2 regions of the Metabacillus sp. GQ13 genome follow, and region 2 is predicted to be linked to the other one. Evidence: predicted binding sites of a transcription regulator. Region 2 holds the regulator's gene; the other holds the start of a gene.
What was found. The regulator CtsR, encoded in region 2, represses protease genes until heat stress. The targets are predictions, from matches to a motif close to ATGGTCAATAAAGGTCAAACA.
Positions count from the first base shown of each region.

Region 1 (11,476 bases), on a different contig from region 2:
TGATTCAACAACAACTTCAACACCTTGCTTGCCCCATGATAATTTAGAAGGGTCACGCTCAGCTGATACTTGAATTGTTTTACCGTCAACAACAAGGTTGTTACCGTCTACAGAAACTTCTGCATCAATTTTCCCGTGAACTGAATCATATTTTAAAAGATGAGCTAGCATATTAGCGTCAGTTAAATCGTTAACTGCCACAATCTCAACGTTCGAGTTTTTTAGAGCTGCACGGAAAACATTACGACCAATACGACCAAAACCATTAATACCGATTTTTACTGCCATGATTTAATTTCCTCCTTTGAATATGTTCGAAGATGTCATCACCTTTGAACGTTACACTAAACTTATTTTTGTCCATATCTATCATACATACCCAGAAATGAACATTTATAATCAGGGACGTTAATCCCTTATTAACTTAAGCGCAGCACCTTCATCTGTAATAAGGACAGAGTCTAATGCCTGTTTCATATAAGCTTTTATTGCTTTTGCTTTTGAAGCCCCGCCTGCTACCGCAATAACATTCGGCATTTCCTCAATGTCGTCTAGCTGAATTCCTACTGTTTGAACCTTATGTACGATTTTTCCCTCTTGGTCGAAGTAATAACCAAATGCTTCTGCAACAGCATCTCCCTTTTCAATCTTAAGGAAGTCCTTTTCCGGAGTTCTCCGACGTTCAGCCATTGTTTTAGCGTCTCCTATTCCATGAACAACCATACTCGAGGATTTCATCATAGCTAAGAGTTCTTTAATAGAAGGTTCTTCAACAATTGATTGATAAGCATCCTTACTTAACTGATCTGGAACATGTAAAAGTCGGTAATTTCCGCTCGCACGCTCTGCCATTTTCGCACAGATTGTATTCGCTTGATTTTCTACCGTTTCTCCAAGACCTCCACGTGCAGGAACAAATAGGATTTCGTGATTTTTATTATCTGGAGTCATCATTTCAGCTACAGCAGCAAGGGTCGTACCTCCAGTAACAGCGACGATATTTTTACCGTTTAATCGCTTTTTTATACATGTAACACATGCTCTTCCCATTTCCTTTTTCACCCATGGAGATTGATCGCTATCACCCGAAACAACAATAACCTTGTTAAGATTAAATCTCTCTTTTAATGTACTTTCCAAAAGAGTTAATCCTAAAACATCCTTCATCATTTCTTCGAGAGCTTTCAAAAGAGAGCTTCCTTCTTTTGTTAAGGTCATACCAGAAGTGTGAATATCGATCAAATTCTGATCCTTCAGAAACTGAACTTCATTTCTTAGTATCCGCTCACTTAACCCAAGACTAGATGAAAGGCTTCTACGTCCAATCGGCTGCATCAATCTAATATATAGAAGAATTTGATAGCGTTTTTGCATAACCTGTAAAAGGTCAGGCAATAATTTCTTTTGTACCTCTATTAATGATATCATTTTTTGCTATCCCTTTCTGAGTCGACATGGACCGTAAAAGTCCCACTATGACTTATTATGTCCCACCACTCAAAAAAAAATCTCCCCTGCTACCTCTTTATTTTATCAGGGTGAAATTACATATTCAAGAAATGTTTCTCTTATTTTTGAAGTAAACGCTTTCTTATTACTTCTTTTTCCAAAATCCCATAAGAAACCACTTTATCATCGATTTTCACGACTGGAATCATGATTTGGTATAGCTCTAATAAACGATCATCTTTGTAGATATCGACAACTTCATAGTCAAATGGAACATCTTGTTGGATTTCTTTGATAACAGCTAACCCATTATCGCATAAGGAACAATTTTCTTTCGAGTAAAAAACGACCTGTTTCATCGCTACATTTCACATCCATTCTGTTTTATTTTACCTGTCCCTACTGAATTAATACTGCTTCCTAATTACTGATGTAGGGATTTTTAGTTGTTCACGGTATTTTGCAATTGTTCGTCTTGAAATGATCATACCATACTTATTTTTCAGTTCAGTGGCAATTTTTTGATCTGATAATGGTTTCTTTTTATTCTCTGAATCAATTAATTCTTTAAGCTTTATTTTCACCACTGCAGTAGAAACCTCACCATGATCATCGAGCTTGTTTGAAAAAAATGACTTCATAGAGACAAGACCCTGAGGTGACTGAACAAATTTATCCTTAACCGTCCTACTAACTGTTGATTCATGGATTTCTAATGTCTCAGCGATATCCTTTAATGTTAAAGGCTTCAAATAACTTTTTCCATTAATAAAATAGTCTCTTTGCCTTTGTGTGATCACTTTCATAACATTTATCATTGTTTCTTTGCGTTGTTCTAATGCTTTCATTAACCATTTTCCTTGGACGATTTTTTTAGAATAAAATCCCATTGTTTCTGGATCGGTTTTAGTTAACTCTAAAGGTTGATTGATAATTAATTGCGGTATAAGCCAGTCATTATAATGAACCACGAGATCGTGACTTGTTTTACTCACAATCATCTCCGGTATGACATAGGTGGTATGATCATGTTCATATTTCAGCCCTGGCCTTGGTTCAAGCTTTCTAATCATACCTTGAATGTCCTGGATCTCATTAATTGGTACATTTACTTTTTTCGATAGCTCTTTCCAGGATTTTTCTGCAAATAAATAAAAATATTCTGAAATGATCGTCTCAGCTAATATACTTCGAACAGGCAATCTTCTTAATTGCAATATGATGCATTCACGGAGAGAACGAGCACCAACACCAGCAGGGTCTAAGCTTTGGAGTAAATTAAGCTTACTTTCCAACCAGTCCTCGCAAACCATTAACTCTTGTGCTAAAACATCTAGATCGTCCTTTAAGTAACCATTTCCATCAAGTGCATCAATTAAATATTCTAGAGCCACTCTGTCCTCTTTCTTCATTTGAAAGTCTATTAACTGTTTACGCAAATGTTCACTAAGACTCGTTTTTTTCGCACATGTATTTTCAATGTATGATTGCTTATCTGATTTAGCTAATGAATGCTGATATGGGGAATGATCGTTTTCTCTCACTTCAATTAGGGGATTTTCCAATGTAAGTTCTTGAATATATGATAGAAGGTCGACTGAGGAGTACTGCAATAATGTAACAGCCTGCTGCAACTCTTGAGTCATTGTTACCTTTAACGTCTGTTCTTGTATTAATCCAATTTTCATCATACCTTCCCCCTAGATAACATTTTACAACAAGGCTATGGAAAGAGGAACAAACACAATCATGTTAAGAAGTATTTTTATTAAACTCTATGTATACTTTGTACGGAAAACAACAATCTTTGCGAAAAACAGCCTTTTATTATTTTTATGCTCCTGTTTTAATATGATGATTGTTATTGGCTAGGGTTAATAAGCAAGGGGGTAGCCCTGAGGACTAAGATCGATTCATTCGCCCTCAGCGGCACCCGTTCTTAGACTCTTTCCATCTATCGCTACATTACGTATAGAACAAGAAAGAGGAGGATTAAATTGATACCTAAACGATTCTTTTCTTTTATAAATTATCTAGTGTTCCTCCTTGAATCAATTAGTTATTGGGCGATCCCATCGGCAAGTGGGTAGCGAGGGGACGTTTCTAAATGGATTTTTTCTTTAAGAAAAGTTTCTCAGTAAACGTTTTTCGCCACCCCGACAACATGTTGAACTTTTCCTTGCTCATCTATTACTGGTTTAATATACAAATCAAATAAACACAAGCTACCATCACTCTTAGTCAGTGTTAACTCGATCCGATTGGACTTTTTAGTGCGAACAACTTCCTCAAATATTTGCATATGCATTTCTTTATCTTCTTTATTAATAACGCCTTCAACAAGATTCCGCCCCTCTAATATACTTACTGGAAAACCAAGGACCGTTTCATGAGAAGGAGAAGCATAAAGCATATTTCCTGTTACATCGAAAACTGAAATGAGATCTTCCATATTTTCAGCCATTAACTGATATAAGTTTTGCGTTTCAGTTAACTCCATTTCTGTTTCTTTTAATTTCGTAATATCAACACTTGATCCAATAACTTCTATTACTTCTCCCCCTCTTTTAATCGGGTTTAATGCACAAAAGGTATGGATACGATTTATCGGTCCTTCAAATGTTACATTTTCCTCTCCATTCCAAGCCCGCTCATATATTTTTGTAAGTTCAACTGCTTTATCATATGGAAGGAAATCGAAGACAGACTTACCAATTACTTGGCTTGGAATGAGATTTAAACGGGACAACAACATGCCATCACATAATGTATGGATATAATCCCCACTTTTTTCGACAAACTTAAAAATAAGTCCTTGTTGATATTTCACAGTATTCTGTAATTCAACTCTTGCATTACGCAGGGTCTCTTCTATCAAATATTTCTCATGTAACTCCTCTGAAATACCAAATGTTTTTACTAAACCTTCTATTTCCTTATATTGACGAATAAACTCTTCCTCTGTTATTGGTTTACTAAAAAAATACCCCTGTCCTTCTTCACATAGATGCTCCTGTAAAAAAATCAACTGTTCCTTTGTTTCAATACCTTCTGCTACAACATTTAAATTCAAATTATGTGCCATCGAAATAATTGTCTTTACTATTGTTTCATCATAAGGATTGGTATGGAGTTCGCTGACAAACGATTGATCAATCTTTAATGTATCGACTGGGAAACGTTTTAAATAGTTTAATGAGCTAAAGCCTGTACCAAAATCATCAATACTGATTCGAACACCTAATTTTTTTAACGCTTGGAGGGTTGTGATTGCACGCTCGATGTCCGCAGTCATACTTTCTGTAATCTCTAGTTCCAAAAATTGCGCTTCCAGCTCAGTAGCTTGTAGCACCTTCTCAATTGTCTCGACAATATTTATTTGTAAAAATTGTCGTACCGATAAGTTAACAGAGATAACAATGTTGATAAAGCCTTGTTCATGCCACTTTTTATTTTGAAGACAGGCTGTATATAATGCCCACTCACCTATTGGAATAATTAACCCTGTTTCCTCTGCAATCGGTATAAAGTCAGCCGGTGAAACCATACCCAATTTTGGATGATTCCAGCGTATGAGTGCTTCAGCCCCGACGATGCGGCCTGTTTTCAAGTTTATCTTCGGCTGATAATAAAGCATAAATTCATCTTGCTTTATCGCTTTATGCAAGTTCATTTCTAATTCTAATGGATTCATGCCATTTTTGCTTTCATCTGTCGAATAAAAATGATAGGTATTCTTACCTGCTAATTTCGCTTGATACATAGCAAAATCTGCATTTTTTACTAATGTTTCAGCTGTGTTACCATCTTCTGGAAAGAGACTAATTCCAATACTAGGCGATGTGAAAATATCATTATGATGAATTTTGATTGGGGTAGATAAGGCCTCTAAAATTTTAAGCGCTAGAGTGGAAGCAACATTTCGATCTGCATTCTCTAGAATGATAATAAATTCATCGCCACCTTGGCGAAAAACAATATCTTCTTGAAGTACCGATTCCTTCAATAGAACGGCCACTTCCTTTAATAGGATATCCCCCAATGAATGGCCAAGTGTATCGTTTATCAATTTAAAACGATCTAAATCAATAAATAATATTGCTAATGTTTGCTTTGTATCGATAGCCTTATTTAGTAATTTGGATAATGTATGTTCCAAATTACTCCGATTTGGCAATCCAGTCAAATAGTCATGAAATGCTAAATGCTGAATCGTAAGTTCCGCCTTTTTTTTGTCCGTTATATCTTTTACAATACAATATACACCAACGATTTCACTATTAATAATAATAGGAATATTTGTTACATAGATATGAATCTTGTTCCCATTGTTATGAATCAATACACTCTCACAGTCTGTTGCTAATCCCTTTGTAGCCAGTAGAAATTGTTCATTTGTCTTCTCATAATACTCTTCCATCACAATTCTTTGATAATGTTGATTAATCCATTCTTCTATTTTATAACCCGTAATCCTTTCTAGTGCTTTGTTTACTGATAAGACTATACCCTTCTTGTCAAAGCGAACAACAATATCAGGATTATGTTCAAAAAGAGATCGATAATCTTGTTCAGTTTGAGAGAGCTTAAGAGACTGAGTAGACAGCTTTCGGTCAATTATTGAACTAACAATAAAAATGCTTAATATGAAGAAACTCCCTACGATTAAACCAACTGAAAGATAGTGATTATTATCAAGTAAAAGTGTATCCTCAAATCGAGGTCGAATGGTCATACCTAACATCGAAATATAGTGTATGAACATTAAACTTAGTCCAAATAACACTCCACTATAGAGTTTTACACGAAAGTCCGTGATACTAGCAAAGCTCCTTAACTTAACGACCATTTTTATAATTAGAAAAGGTGCAATTAACGCTAACAATATAGAAGCTGTCATAGCCATTCGATTGTATCCTAAATGACCATTGATAGCCTCCATCCCAAAGAAATTGAGTAGTAGAATGCTTACTGTTATTGACAAACTCGCCAATATAATACGTTTTTTCGTTGTTTTAGCTTTTGTACTAATCAATAGTGTCATAAAGATTAAGACCATAGCTAACACTAAAGAACTAAACACAAAAGGTAAATCAAAAGTATGGAAGTGAATAAATGCTATCAAACCAATAAAATGTGAGGTCCAAATTCCAATACTTACAGCAAACGTACCATACAATAACCAAACTATTTTCCGTCTACCCTTTTGAATAATGAGGCGATTAAAAATATCAAAACCTACAAAGAAGGATATGATCGCTAATATAAAAGAAACAAGTACAAGTGTTATATGAAAGTTATTAAAAATTTGATCATTCAATCTTTCTCACCCCGAATTAATAAATGTGCCTAGATCCTTTAATCAATTATATATTGCATTAGCATACTTTTTCTATATATAAAACGGTAGGGTAAATGAGTACTAGAGCAAGTACCCTAATAGAGTCTTATACAAACACACCATCACCGAGTATTTCTGGAAGTTGCTAAAACCCGAAAACTTCCATTACTTTCTCCTTTACGTTTAAGACCATTACCTTTGTCCCAAGATCGTTTAATGTGTTCACCAGTTTAATAAAGGCTGTTTTCGCAAAGATTGTTGTTTTCAGTACAAAGTACAACTGCACACGTTTTATGCCTTACCATCGTGCTCTTTTCGCTAAATGACTCTGATACCCCTCTGGAGATTGCTTGAATTTACATCATAAAATCCAAAAGCCGATTTTTATTAGTCCTAGAGCAACAAACACTTAGAAAAGAACCTTAATAAAAGACCCATACCAAAGGAATCTACAAATGGAACTTTCTCAAAATTCAAACGAACTGTCTGATAGTTTTCTAATGCTGGAATCAATTCCCCTTCGATAACTTCTGTAGCTTCAATATCTAAATCTCCTTCTAATTTCACTTCAAAGATAGCTTCTTCGGGATTTAGTGAATAGTTAATCATGATATTCTCCCCAATTCCCATTGGCCCAATACAATTCTTCCATTATTATCAAGTTGGATTTTAACATTATATTTTGTTTTTTTGAATGTGTATTTTACGGTTCCGACTATTACCGAGGTGCCTTAAACCAACTTCAGAAGTGCCATTACTACTTTTGAGGATGTGATAGGCTCTGAAACTTCAGCTGGTAAAATAATATGCTGATTACTGAACTAGGTTCGTTTTAACTTGTATTGAAACTGTGAATACATTGATTAATTCCTTTCATTTATTTAAAAGATACATACTAATCACCGTTTACAAGTTGGTTGCCCTCCATTCTTCTATTATTTGGTTGGAAATTATCGTACTCGGTTCCTATCTATCCAGTACTCTTTATACTGCTTCTTTAAAATTAAACTCATTAAAATATTGCATAAACGTGGCTAGGTATGGATTGTTAAATATCATTAAAGATCCTTTTTAAATAAAGGCTCTTTTCTAAAAGTTTGTTGCTCTAGGACTAATAAAAATCGGCTTTTGGATTTTTATGATGTAAATTCAAGCAATCTCCAGAGGGGTATCAGAGTCATTGAGCGAAAAGAGCACAGTGATAAGCTTAAAACCTGTACATGTGTACTTTGTATGGAAAGCAACAATCTTTGCGAAAACAGCCTAAATAAAAAATAGCAAGGACTGAGATTTACTCAGATCCTTGCTATTTTCCCTATTTAACGCGCTCGGAGGGATTCGAACCCCCGGCAGACATGGTACCGGAAACCATCGCTCTATCCGACTGAGCTACGAGCGCACATTTGAAGACTAGTGTACTTCATATAGAAATTTAACACCAGTTAGAATATTATACGATAAATTGCATGTGTTTATCAATAGGTATCATTAAATTAAGATACCTTTTAAAAAAGTATACCTTCTTTTACCGTTTAGCTTTAGAACAACTGACGACTTTTTAACAATTAAACATCCACGTAATTTGCCTCCATATCTCGATTACACATCGTTTCAGCCATGATAAATAACCCTCATTAACAACTATGCTTCTCTATTTTATATAGGCTCTTTTCTAAAAGTTTGTTGCTCTAGAACTAATAAAAATCGGCTTTTGGATTTTTATAATGTAAATTGAAGCTATCACCAAAGGGATTTTTGAGTAATTTAACGAAAAGAGCACGAAGATATAGTTAAAACGTGTACAATACTACTTTGTACGGAAAACAACAATCTTTGCGAAAACAGCCTTTATATATGACCTTCCATCCTGTTTGAAATCAAATAAATGTGGGAAACATGATTACATGTTATGCTTATTAAGAACATAGTATAGTAAGGGAAAAGGTTTGATCAATCTTACAGTCTTTTTGTTTGACCTTTATTGACCTTAGTTGTATGATGGTAATACATAAAGTAATTCAGCTGCAAGTATCAAAAACAGTATCTGTACGAATGTTTATAGGTTATGAACCACCGTGCAATCTCTCTTATATTAAAGGAGGAATAAAAAATGAATTTAATCCCAACAGTTATTGAACAAACAAACCGTGGTGAGCGTGCTTACGACATTTATTCTCGACTATTAAAGGATCGTATTATTATGCTTGGTAGTGGTATTGATGATAACGTAGCAAACTCAATCGTTTCACAGCTACTATTCCTAGAAGCAGAAGATCCAGAAAAAGATATTTCGATCTATATTAATAGCCCAGGTGGATCGATCACTGCTGGTATGGCGATTTATGACACGATTCAATATATTAAACCAAGTGTATCAACGATTTGTATTGGTATGGCAGCATCTATGGGTGCTTTCCTCCTTGCAGCTGGTGAAAAAGGTAAACGTTATGCACTTCCTAACAGTGAAGTTATGATTCACCAACCACTTGGTGGTGCTCAAGGTCAAGCAACTGAAATTGACATTGCAGCGAAACGTATTCTTTTCTTACGTGACAAATTAAACAAAATTCTATCAGACCGTTCTGGTCAGCCTTTAGACGTCATCGAACATGATACAGAGCGTGATAACTTCATGACAGCAGATCGTGCTCTAGAGTACGGTTTAATCGATAAAATTTTACAACGTAATATTCTACTTGATGAAAAAAAATAAGTCATTATTTTAAGAGTTAAAGCCAAGTGCTTTAACTCTTTTTCATGTTTTTAATGCAAGGCTGTTTTCGTAAGAATTGTTGTCTTTCGCACAAAGAACTAATATACGGTTTATGCTTATGTCGCGCTCTTTTTGCTTAACTACCCTTCCAAACTCTTTTAAAGTAACTTCCGTTTATAATAGAAAAAATTCAAAAGTCAATTTTTTATGTCTGAATGCAAAAAAACTTGTTAGGTAAAAACCTAATGCAAAAAAGCACTCCGCTGGTATCTACTACGGTGTGCTCGCTATTTTATAAGAAATAGTTTTGTTGTACTCGATTGCGTAAGAGCCCAGTTCATACGGAACTGAACGGGGCTCTTGCGCTTTTCTAGTTGTCTAGCTCCAAAGCACCAACTCCTATTGAACTTCACTCTCCTCCATAAGATAAGTCAACATCGTATCACTTTCGTTCTTCGTGTTTCCTTTATCTCATTGCGGAGTGCTCCAGTTCATACGGAGCTGTACTTGGGCTCTTGCGCTTTTCTAGTTAACCTTCTTGTTGAACATAGGTACTTAAGTTTTCTACTGCATCTTGTTCATCATTACCTTCTGCAATTAGCGTGATCGTTGATCCTTTGCTAATTGCTAAGCTCATTAGTCCCATAATGCTCTTTGCATTGACTTTTTTTCCGTCCTTTTCCAGGAATACATCTGATGTAAAACGGTTTGCTTCCTGAACAAATAATGCAGCTGGGCGTGCTTGTAAACCTGATTTTAGGTGTACTTCAACTTGTCTTTCAACCATAGTTATCTCCCCATCTCTCTGATTTATTTTAATGTTAGCGGTTGACCTGTTCGTATCTGCTCAGCAATTTGGTCTAATTTTCGCAAGCGATGATTAATCCCAGATTTGCTTATTGTACCGCTTGATACCATTTCGCCAAGTTCTTTTAATGTTACCTCTTGATAGTCGACCCGAAGCCTCGCTATTTCACGAAGTTTATCAGGCAAAGCATCTAATCCAATCTTTTCGTCGATTAAGCGTATATTCTCAACCTGTCTTATTGCTGCACCAATCGTTTTGTTTAGATTGGCGGTTTCGCAGTTTACTAAGCGATTCACCGAGTTTCTCATGTCACGAACAATTCTAACATCCTCAAAACGAAGCAATGCTTGATGCGCTCCGATGACATTTAGAAACTCCGTTATTTTCTCAGCTTCTTTAAGATAGGTAATGAAGCCTTTTTTTCGTTCTAACGTTTTACTATTTAAATCAAATGTATTCATTAACTCGCAAAGAGAATCATTATGCTCTTTGTAAAGCGAGAAAATTTCGAGATGATAGGAGGAAGTTTCCGGATTATTAACAGAACCACCAGCAAGAAATGCCCCACGTATATAAGAACGTTTGCAACACTTCTTTTTCACCAATTTTTCTGAAATACTCCTTACAATATTAAAGCCTTCCTCTAAAATATTTAAATCTTCTAGGATGAATTTCGCCTTTTCAATTAGGCGTACGATATATACATTGTTCTTTTTTAAGCGCATCTTCTTACGTACTAATAATTCGACTGAAACCTCGTATTGCCTTTTTAATAATGTATAAATTCTTCTTGCAATTGCAGCATTTTCTGTTTGAATATCAATCGATATCATTTTATTAGATAACGATAATGAACCGTTCATTCTAATAAGTGCAGATAGCTCTGCCTTTAAGCAACAAGGCTTAAGTTCTAAGTTTGTTAATTCCTTTTTTGTTTCAGATGCAAATGACAACCTCTGCACCCCCATTCTTAGCCATGCACTTATTTCATGTCTTGTTGAAGAATGCCATAGAGCAGTTTCGCCACTTTATTTGTATCGTGTCTAATCACATTATTATCATAATTAACAATTTTATCTGTGATGACTTCAAGTCCTAGTGCTTTTAAAGCTTCGATATCAAAGTGAACTGGTTTGGCTAGCTCTTCTTCATAGATTGATTTAAT
Region 1 covers NZ_JCAXET010000016.1:42,221-53,696, reverse strand. The annotation lists gene gap (type I glyceraldehyde-3-phosphate dehydrogenase) at 1-288, opposite strand, end outside; gene AC6CHR_RS18770 (sugar-binding transcriptional regulator) at 409-1,428, opposite strand; gene AC6CHR_RS18765 (glutaredoxin family protein) at 1,569-1,808, opposite strand; gene rpoN (RNA polymerase factor sigma-54) at 1,857-3,137, opposite strand; gene AC6CHR_RS18755 (EAL domain-containing protein) at 3,584-6,769, opposite strand; gene AC6CHR_RS18750 (STAS domain-containing protein) at 7,184-7,399, opposite strand; tRNA gene AC6CHR_RS18745 (tRNA-Arg) at 8,114-8,189, opposite strand; gene clpP (ATP-dependent Clp endopeptidase proteolytic subunit ClpP) at 8,901-9,503, shown strand; gene AC6CHR_RS18735 (HPr family phosphocarrier protein) at 10,033-10,290, opposite strand; gene whiA (DNA-binding protein WhiA) at 10,314-11,264, opposite strand; gene mgfK (gluconeogenesis morphogenetic factor MgfK) at 11,294-11,476, opposite strand, start outside.
Region 1: clpP (ATP-dependent Clp endopeptidase proteolytic subunit ClpP) is a predicted target of CtsR. The motif match lies at 8,759-8,779, and genes of this name have one in related genera.

Region 2 (11,476 bases):
TGGACCATATTCTCCACCAACATCAATACTTTCATCCCAGTCCATTCCAAGCCACTTTAAATACTTTAATTGACTTTCTTCTCCACCTGCAATATTTCGCTTTTTATCTGTATCCTCAATACGAACGATAAATTTCCCACCTAGATTTTTTGCAAATAAATAGTTAAATAATGCTGTTCTAGCATTTCCTATATGTAAATGCCCTGTAGGACTTGGGGCATACCGCACCCTTACTTGGTTTGTCATAGTAACCTCCACTACACTAATTTGATAAGCATTCCTTTGTACGTGTTCCAAAGGTTTATTGCTATTTTTCATTTCTATGTAAAAGTTCAAATACAATTAGAACCTATATCATTTAATCAGAACTCATTTTATCACCATTGGTAACTAGTTACAAAATAAATATCTTCTAAAGAACTATTTCTTAACAATTAATATAGTCGCTTGTGAAGCAATCCCTTCCTGTCTACCCGTAAATCCTAATTTTTCCGTCGTTGTTGCTTTTACATTTACTTCGGAGAGCTCTGCTTCAAGTAATCCCGCAATAATCGTTCTCATTGCATCGATATGAGGTGCCATTTTAGGTTTTTCCGCAATGATTGTACAATCGATATTCCCTAGTATATAACCTCTATCTTTTACAAGTTTCCATACCTCTTTCAACAATTTAGCAGAATCTGCATCTTTGAAGGTAGGATCTGTATCAGGAAAATGTTTACCGATATCACCTTCAGCTATTGCTCCTAAACATGCATCAGCAACTGTGTGTAATAAAACGTCTGCATCCGAATGTCCTAATAACCCTTTTTCGTAGGGAATGTCTACCCCACCTATAATCAATGGTCGACCTTCAACAAGCTGATGAACATCATATCCTTGTCCAATTCTAATCATTTTTATCTCTCCCAATTCTATTTTCTTGCTCTACTCTTATTGTGTTCTTTATTAATAAGGATTGATTTAGCAATCACCAAATCCTCTGGAGTTGTTAATTTAATATTCGTATAATTACCGGGAACAATTGATATCGGACTACCTAACCGTTCAACTAAGCTAGCATCGTCTGTTCCAAGGTAGTTCTCTTTGTTAGCCCTTTGATGTGCCTCTAGTACTAATGAAAATTGAAAAGCTTGCGGAGTTTGAACCGACCAAATACTTGACCGTTCTACTGTTTCAGTAACGAGGCCATTCTCAACCCGCTTAATCGTATCCTTTACCGGAACAGCAAGGATAGCTGCACCTGTTTCTTTTGCTTTAGATAAAAGATTTTCAATGCCCCTCTGAGTGATAAATGGTCGTGCTCCATCATGGATAAGGACAATTTCTCCTTCATCGACAGCTTGTAAACCATTGTACACACTGAACTGTCTCTCACTACCACCAACAACAAGATGTTTTACTTTTGATAAGCCGTAATCATTAATTAATTGCAAAAAGTCCGCCCGTTCTTGTTCATTAATAACTAGAATAATTCCAACGCACATGGAATGATCCTCAAACACCCTTAAAGTATGAACAATTACCGGTACTTGTTCAAGCTCGATAAACTGCTTGTTTTTACCTGCATTCATTCTCTTACCTTGTCCTGCAGCTGGAATTACGACCTGATAGTTCATTCTACTTACTCCTTAATAATCAGTATACCATTATCATAAAAGATTACTGCCAATATGTAAAATGGCCCATGAACACTAGTAACCTAATGTTTCACGGGCCTTTACATTTATACTTACTAAGAGAAAAAAGGTAATAAATGTCTCTCTGATTTCTCTATAACGCCTTTTCTAGTAATTTTGGTTTGGCAAAAATCATTCTACCTGCTGATGTCTGAAGAACACTTGTGACAAGGACCTCGATATGTTTTCCTATATAATTACGTCCATCTTCCACAACAATCATCGTGCCATCATCAAGATAAGCTATTCCTTGATTATGCTCTTTACCATCCTTTATTACTTGAACATTCATTTCTTCACCTGGTAGCACCACAGGTTTGACTGCATTTGCTAAATCGTTAATATTAAGTACATGTACCTTTTGCAGTTCACATACTTTATTTAGATTAAAATCATTTGTTACAACAACACCGGAAGTGATCTTCGCCAATTTTACTAATTTACTATCAACTTCCTGAATTTCTTCAAAATCACCCTCATATATCTCTACATTAATCGCAAGCTCTTTTTGGATTCGATTTAAAATATCAAGACCTCTACGACCTCTGTTACGTTTTAATACATCTGAAGAATCAGCAATATGCTGAAGCTCCTCTAATACAAACTGAGGGATAACAATTGTCCCTTCTAAAAAGCCCGTTTGACAAATATCTGCGATTCTACCATCAATAATGACACTAGTATCTAATATTTTTAGCTTTTTATCCTCGGTATCAACTTCTTCATCTGCCGCTCCCTTTTTCTTACTCATTAGGTTAGGAACTGAGAATAAACTAATTAGTTCATCTTTCTTCTTGAAACCAATTTGAAATCCTAAATAACCAAGAAAAAGTGTTAAAAAGATCGGGATGATTGTTTGAAAAACTTGATATTGAATATCTTTTAAAGGTATAACGATAAGAAAAGCAACTATAAGACCAAATATTAACCCTAAACTTCCAAATAAAACATCCGCAACAGGAGCTTTTATAACAGTCTCTTCTAATACCTTAATCCAATTTACAACGTAATCAACTAACCAAAATGTTGCAACAAAAAAGATAATTGCACCTAATACAGCTAATGTATACGGTGTATTAATAAAAGGTATGTCCTGCATATTTAATACTTGTAGTAATTCTGGTATGAATAGAATTCCTAACATACCTCCTACACTTAAAAATAACAACTGTATGATGCGCTTTATTAACATACCTTCACCTCCTTTTAACGATATAACTACTTTATCCTACTTCTTGTACATGAGGAAACATAAAATTAAAAATGTAAATAGATTGATACAAGGCTGTAATCTAACTGCTCAAAATATATTAAAAAACAATCTTAATATACCCTAATTTGACGAAATTAAAACATAAATGTTGCAGTTTTTATTAAAATTCTATACTAGCTTTTCACAAAATTACTGTTATTCGTTAAAAACAAAAAGTCGACTTTTATTAACAAGTAGCAAGAAACGTTTAGAAAACAGCCAATACTTATATATGGCGATCTATTAAATGTTGGTCCTTTAATCTTTTTAACCCTGTTATGATCTTCTTAGCTCTAACCTCACCTATTCCTTCTACCTCGTCTAACTGTTCTACGGATGCCCGCATAATAAGTTTCAAATTTTTAAAAGTTGTCACTAAATTTTCAATAATTATAGTCGGCATCCTCGAAATCTTACTTAACATTCGATAACCTCTAGGTGTAACTGGATTATCGATTTTAGTAAATGTTGAATAGCCAAGTAATTTAAAAAGAACGGAATCCTCTAAGAGTTCAAAACTAGACAAATCTTGTAATTGTTTAATAATAAGCGAAGAATCAACTATTTTTTCATTTGTATAATCTTTGATTAGTAACGCAGCCTCTTCCTCTAAACCCGATAGCAGTTCAGCAAGTTGTAACCTAATAAGGTAGCCCTCTGCACCAAGCTCGTTAACATAGTCATTGATTTCATCCTTAATTCTTAACACCATTTCAAAACGATGTAAGACCTGAATAACTTCTTTAAACGTAACTAATTCTTCAAGCTCTAAAGCTCCCAAAGTGGCGACAGATTGGTCGAGGACAATTTTATATTTCTCTAGTGTTTGGATAGCCTGATTTGCTTTTGTTAAGATGACACCGATTTCTTTTAAGGCATATCTTAACTCGCCATGATACAACGTGATGACATTTCTTCTTTGTGATATGGCAATGACCAAATTACCTGTTTGTTTAGCTACACGTTCAGCCGTACGGTGTCTCATCCCTGTTTCTGAAGAGTAAATAGTCGAATCTGGTACTAATTGTGCATTTGCATACATGATTTTTTTCCCTGAATCACTTAAGATAATTGCCCCATCCATTTTAGCTAACTCATATAAATGTGAAGAAGAAAAAGAACATTGGATTGAGAAACCACCATCAATTACGTCATTGACTACACCGTTGTGACCTACAACAATTAATCCACCAGTTTTTGCACGGAGGACATTCTCAATTCCCTCCCGGATTGGTGTTCCAGGTGCTACAAATTGCAGAATTTCATTTAAGGTCTTTTCACCAGATTTACTCTCTTTTTCTATCATTCATTATCCTCCTATAGTTTTGTGGAGGGCCTCTGCAACATTTTTCACGCCGATTACTTCGATATCATCTGGGGCGCTCCAACCACCGATATTCGCTTCAGGAATAATTACTCTTTTAAATCCTAGCTTAGCAGCCTCAATGACTCTTTGCTCGATTCTAGATACACGTCGAACTTCTCCAGTTAAGCCAACTTCACCTATTATCACATCAGTAGGTTTTGGTGGTGCATCCTTAAAACTAGATGCAATACTTACAGCAATAGCTAGATCAATAGCTGGTTCATCAAGCTTCACACCACCCGCTACTTTTAAATATGCATCTTGATTTTGTAAAAGTAGGCCGACACGTTTTTCTAAAACAGCCATTAGCAATGGAACACGATTATGGTCAATTCCAGTAGCCATTCTTCTAGGGTTACCAAAGCTTGTTGGCGAAATTAATGCCTGAATCTCAACAAGTATTGGTCTTGTTCCTTCCATAGACGCAACAACGGTCGAACCAGCTGCACCCTTTGATCTTTCTTCTAAAAAGATTTCTGACGGGTTTTTAACTTCTTCCAGCCCTGATTCCTTCATTTCAAAAATACCCATTTCATTTGTTGAACCAAAACGGTTTTTAACTGCTCGTAAAATTCGATAGGTGTGATGTCTTTCACCTTCAAAATATAATACAGTATCAACCATATGCTCCAATATCCTCGGACCAGCAATAGATCCTTCTTTTGTTACATGGCCGACAATAAAAATAGCAATACCTTGTGTTTTGGCAATTCTCATTAACTCGGCTGTGGATTCTCTGACCTGTGACACACTCCCAGGGGCAGAGCTTATTTCACTATGAAAAACAGTTTGAATCGAGTCAACTACAACAAAAGCAGGGTTTGTTTCCTCAATTGCTTTTGAAATAAAACTTAAATCTGTTTCAGATAAAACAAATAATTTACTTGACTTAACTCCTAATCTGTCAGCTCTTAGTTTTGTTTGTTTGACAGATTCCTCGCCTGAAATATATAGAACATCGTTTCCATTATCAGCAAGCTGTGAGGAGATCTGCAGTAAAAGGGTAGACTTTCCTATTCCAGGATCACCACCAATTAAAACAAGGGATCCCTTCACTATCCCACTACCTAGTACGCGGTTAAATTCTTCAGACTTCGTGAAAATTCTTGGTTCTTGAGTTGTTTCGATATTTGTAATCGGGGAAGGTTTTTGTGCAACTTGATTGGAATGATTAAAAACAGCCTTTCGAGGTGAGACTGGTTTCAGGACTTCCTCTGTCATTGTATTCCATTCTCCACACCCAGGACATTTCCCCATCCATTTAGCTGATTCATATCCACATGTCTGACAAATAAACTTCACTTTTGTTTTCGCCATTTCTATTCCCTCTCCTAATAGATTACCAAGTAGTCATGGAAATTATGATACTAATCCATTAATTATATGGCTCCTTTTAAGGTATATCGTAAAAATGTCCCTCTTTAATCTATAAAGTAAATATAACTTTTGGATAGCAGTGTAGTTTTAAAGCTTATAAATTACTTCCTATTGTAGTAGCTTAGTACGAGGAACACTTTGAACGACAAGTGTATATTCCGGTAGCCAATAACAAGATAAGATCTTTATTTAGAGTTCCATATAAAAGAAAATGAGGCACACAATACGTAGCATGCCTCAACTTATTTCTTGCAAAAGGAAAATCGGGCTTCATACCCGACTTCCTAGTATTTTCTAAATTTTATTGCTTTTATAATAAGAGTAACTAATTTAAGGTAACCTATTTAACTTCTTTCTTTTCAGTGGTTTTAACGATAAATTCTCCATTTTCAACATCTAGAATAATATTGCGACCTTTATCAATATTACCCCTTAATAATTCTTCAGATAGTCGATCTTCGACATTTCTTTGAATCGAACGACGCAGTGGTCTCGCACCGTATTCAAGATCCACTCCTTCTTCTGCAATCTTATCCTTTGCAGCTTCGGTTAATTCCAATGTAAGATCTTGCTCTTGCAATCGTTTTGTTAATTGGTCAGACATAAGGGAAACAATATCTTTTAAATGTTTCTTCTCTAGAGAGTGGAATACAATAATTTCATCGATACGGTTAATAAATTCAGGTCGAAATGCCCGTTTCAACTCGGTCATTACTTTACCTTTCATATCTTTATAATCATGCTTTTCATCTTGAATACTAAATCCAACATATTTATTCCGTTTTAACTCATTAGCCCCTACATTAGATGTCATAATTAAGATCGTATTTCTAAAGTCTACTGTGCGACCTTTTGAATCAGTTAATCTTCCGTCTTCGAGTACCTGCAGTAAGATATTAAATACATCAGGATGAGCCTTTTCAATTTCATCTAAGAGTACGACAGAATAAGGCTTTCTTCTAACCTTTTCTGTTAATTGACCACCTTCATCATATCCTACATATCCAGGAGGTGAACCCACTAAACGGCTTGTTGAATGCTTTTCCATATACTCAGACATATCAATCCGGATCATTGCGTCTTCTTCACCAAAAATGGACTCTGCTAAAGCTCTGGCAAGCTCTGTTTTACCAACACCAGTTGGGCCTAAGAAGATAAAAGATCCAATCGGACGTTTCGGATCCTTAAGTCCTGCTCGTGCACGTCGAACAGCTTTAGCCACTGCAACCACAGCTTCATCTTGACCAATTACTCTTGAGTGCAACAAGTTCTCCATATTTAACAACTTATCCGTTTCTGTTTGCGCAAGTCTAGATACAGGGACACCAGTCCAACTAGAAACAACCATAGCTATATCTTCAACAGTAACTTCTGTATTTTCCTGACCTTGCTTTTCTTTCCATGTTTTCTTTGTTTCCTCAAGTTGTTCACGTAACCTTTGTTCTGTGTCACGTAGGGAAGCAGCCTTTTCAAACTCCTGGCTTTGTACAGACGCATCCTTTTCTTTACGGATTTCATCTAACTTTACCTCAAGCTCTTTCAAGTTCGGTGGTGTTGTAAAGGACCGTAATCGCACCTTTGAACCAGCTTCATCAATAAGATCAATTGCTTTATCTGGCAAAAATCGGTCTGAAATATAACGATCAGATAATTTAACGGCCGCATCTATAGCTTCGTCAGTAATCGAGACTCTATGATGTGCCTCATAACGATCACGTAGACCTTTTAGAATGAGAACACTTTCCTTAGCTGTTGGTTCATCTACTTGAATTGGTTGGAATCTTCGTTCTAGTGCAGCATCTTTTTCAATATACTTTCGATACTCATCAAGAGTAGTTGCACCGATACACTGCAATTCACCTCTAGCTAATGACGGTTTCAAGATATTTGAGGCATCAATTGCTCCCTCAGCTCCACCAGCACCAATTAACGTGTGTAACTCATCAATAAATAAAATGATATTTCCGGCTTGGCGGATCTCATCCATAACCTTTTTCAGTCTATCTTCAAATTCACCACGATATTTAGTACCTGCAACAACCGTTCCCATATCAAGTGTCATAACACGCTTATCACGTAGTATCTCCGGTACCTCATTTTGGACAATTTGTTGAGCTAATCCTTCAGCAATAGCTGTTTTACCTACACCGGGCTCCCCAATCAATACTGGGTTATTCTTCGTACGACGACTAAGTACTTCTATCACACGTTGAATCTCTTTGCTTCTTCCGATAACCGGATCTAAGCTACCTTCTCTTGCGATAACTGTTAGATCTCTAGCAAGGCTATCTAAAGTTGGGGTGTTTGCATTTGTCATACCTCCACCTTGATGATTAGAGGACGTTTCATTGCTTCCTAATAATTGAAGCACCTGTTGTCTAGCTTTATTAAGACTTACACCTAAATTGTTTAATACGCGAGCGGCTACCCCTTCTCCTTCGCGAATAAGACCAAGTAAGATATGTTCAGTTCCAACATAAGAATGACCTAATTTTCTAGCCTCATCCATCGAAAGTTCAATGACCTTTTTTGCTCTTGGTGTGTAATGAATCGTCTGCGAGGTATCCTGACCTTTTCCAATTAGTCCTTCAACCTCTTTTTGGATCTTTTCAGGCCCTAAACCTAACGCTAATAACGCTTTAGCAGCAATTCCTTCTCCTTCACTGACAAGACCTAAAAGAATATGTTCTGTGCCTATATTGTTATGACCCAAACGAACTGCTTCTTCTTGTGCCAAAGCAAGTACCTTTTGTGCACGTTCAGTAAATCTTCCAAACATCATATTTCATCATCCTCCTCTTGCTTATTACGTACCATTTCTAAATTTAGCCGCTCTCTTATTAACGCAGCTCTACGAATATCTCGCTCATTAGGGCGTAACGAACCGCCAAAATACTGTTGTAGAAAGCCTGGCTGAGTTAAAATTGTTAATTCATTTAAAATATTTCGTGATATATCTTTTATAATCCCTAGATCGATACCCAACCTAACATCTGAAAGGCATTTTGCTGTCTCGTTGGATTCAATAATTCTACTATAGGCCAATGTACCAAATGATCGATACACTCTGTCCTCCAGTTGGTTTTGAGAAGAATTATATAGCGCTTCTCGTGTTGTTCTTTCTTGTGTGATTAACTGCTGAACAACACTAATTAAGTCCTCAACAATATCCTTTTCAGACTTACCTAACGTTATCTGATTCGAGATTTGGAATAGATTACCTACTGCTTCGCTACCTTCGCCATAAATTCCTCTAACGACTAATCCTAGTTGATTAATAGCAGGAATAATTCTATTGATTTTCTGTGTTAGGACAAGTGCTGGTAAGTGCATCATGACAGATGCCCTCAATCCAGTTCCAACATTAGTCGGACAGCTCGTTAGGTAGCCCATTTTCTCATCAAAGGCGTAATCAACTTCCTCTTCAATCCAATTATCTAATTTATTTGCCATATCCAATGCCTCCATAAGCTGAAAGCCTGGGAATAGACATTGTATACGAATATGATCTTCCTCATTTAACATAATGCTAACTTCTTCGTTTTCAGAAAGTAAACACCCTCCAAAACTTGAGTTTTCTGATAAATTTGGACTTATTAAATGCTTTTCCACTAAAACCCTTTTTTGAATTGGTTGCATATCATTCATCTTAAGTAGTTCTAGTCGACCAATATTTTGGAATTTTTTATTTGCATAAGTTGTTTCAAAAAAAGTTAACACTTCTTGTAATTCATCATTGGTAGAAAGCGTCGGAAATTTATATTGCTCTATATTTCGTGCTAAGCGAATTCTGCTGCTTAAAACAATATCTGAATCAGGACCTTCTTGACTCATCCAAGCACTCATTGCTTTATTCATAAAATTTTGGAGAGACATGCCTTATGATCCCTCCTTTTGAGAATTGCTTAGTTTTTTCTCAAGAAGTCTAATTTGATCTCTATATTCGGCAGCTTGTTCAAATTCCTCTTGGGCAATAAAATGATGAAGTTTATCCTTTAGCTCGCCAATTTGCTTGCGGATATGAATATCTCCGCCAATTCTCTCTGGAATTTTCCCGGAATGGACAGTGTTTCCACCATGAACCCGTTTTAATATCGGATTTATATAACTTTTAAATGTATGATAACAGTTTGAACACCCAAATCTTCCAACCTTTTTAAATTGGGGTAAAGTCATTTTGCATCGATCACAATGAGGAACATCATTTGCTTGAAAAACATTCTGTTCTTCTGTCTTGGCAATACCCGATTCCATGTTTAACAAACCCGTTAATAAATTATTTAAAGAAAAACCTTGATTAACATTAAACATAACTAGCTCACTATTTTCGTGCGCACAATGCTCACAAATATGAACCTCTGTTTTTTCACCATTAATCACTTTTGTAAAGTGAAACGTCGCCGGTCTTTCTTTACAATCCTGGCAGATCATCCGTCTCCCCTACTTTCATTTATATTTCAATGACGTCAGCATGGCTTTAACCATCCTAGCCCTTAATTCATCCCTATGGGGTAGATCAATATATATCACAGACCTATCAATAACGCTCAGCATCAGTTTAGCTTCCCTAGCTGATATAACTTCCTCACTAACTAGTCTACTGATTATGTCCACTGCAGCAACTTGTGAAAGGCGATGTTGAATTAAATGTAAGATTTGTTCGATTAAGTGTGCATGATTATTGGATCGGACTTTGATAATACGGATATAACCGCCACCACCACGTTTACTTTCTACGACATACCCTCTTTCAATCGTAAATCTTGTATTAATAACATAGTTAATTTGTGAAGGTACACACTGAAACTTATCAGCAATCTCACTACGCTTAATCTCTACTATTTCTTTTCCACCACTTTCCAGAACCTGCTTTAAGTACTGTTCAATAATGTCTGAAATATTTCTCACTCAACCTCCCCCTCACTGACTTTGACTATATTTGACTTTAACCTTACTATAAAACGAACAGAAAAAATTTTCAAGCTTTCTGTTTCATTTTAACTATTGCCAAAATATTAACTTGTAAAACATATCTAAAATATTTTTTCCACCTCACTTACCTCTACAATGATTCTTTCTAGATCAACATTTACAGATGAAACATCTATCTCTAATTGATAATTAAATGTTACCTGACCTTCTTTATCCTTCCTACATGATGTCATAACGGTCTTATTTGTTTTCACGTCGTATGTCGATATCTTCTTTAACACATCTTCAATTGTAGTCTTATTAGAGTGGACAACTACTTTTACTTTCCTTTTAGGTCTTTTGCCAATCATAAATTTTTCTAGTCGATTTAAAAAAATTAAACACATCAAAACAATGAATGTCGTAAATATAGCCACTTCATACATACCTGAACCTATAACTAAACCTAACCCTGCCACTATCCATATTGAGGCAGCAGTTGTTAAACCTCTGACTGTTGCTCCTCTAACAAGAATTGTTCCACCACCAAGAAATCCTATCCCACTGATAACATAGGAAGGGATTCTGGCAGGATCAAAGCGAATATTAGGATCTTTTTGAATATAATCTTCAAATCCATAAAGAGATAAGATCATCATTAAACAAGACCCTATCCCTACAAGTAAATGTGTACGAAATCCTGCAGGATGCTTATTAAATTCCCTCTCTAATCCAATTAGACCGCATAATAATGTTGCTATTAATATACGTGAAAACATAATGTATGTATCTTGATTTAATAAGTCAATAATAGTATTCATTCTTTCCCCTCTTTGGCTATAAAAATCTTTCTCTAATATATGTATACTCAAATGATTGTATTCAAACTAC
Region 2 covers NZ_JCAXET010000023.1:2,062-13,537, reverse strand. The annotation lists gene gltX (glutamate--tRNA ligase) at 1-246, opposite strand, end outside; gene ispF (2-C-methyl-D-erythritol 2,4-cyclodiphosphate synthase) at 421-897, opposite strand; gene ispD (2-C-methyl-D-erythritol 4-phosphate cytidylyltransferase) at 915-1,619, opposite strand; gene AC6CHR_RS22165 (PIN/TRAM domain-containing protein) at 1,774-2,871, opposite strand; gene disA (DNA integrity scanning diadenylate cyclase DisA) at 3,158-4,237, opposite strand; gene radA (DNA repair protein RadA) at 4,241-5,614, opposite strand; gene clpC (ATP-dependent protease ATP-binding subunit ClpC) at 6,015-8,456, opposite strand; gene mcsB (protein-arginine kinase McsB) at 8,453-9,550, opposite strand; gene mcsA (protein-arginine kinase activator protein McsA) at 9,554-10,105, opposite strand; gene AC6CHR_RS22135 (CtsR family transcriptional regulator) at 10,121-10,582, opposite strand; gene AC6CHR_RS22130 (MgtC/SapB family protein) at 10,708-11,406, opposite strand.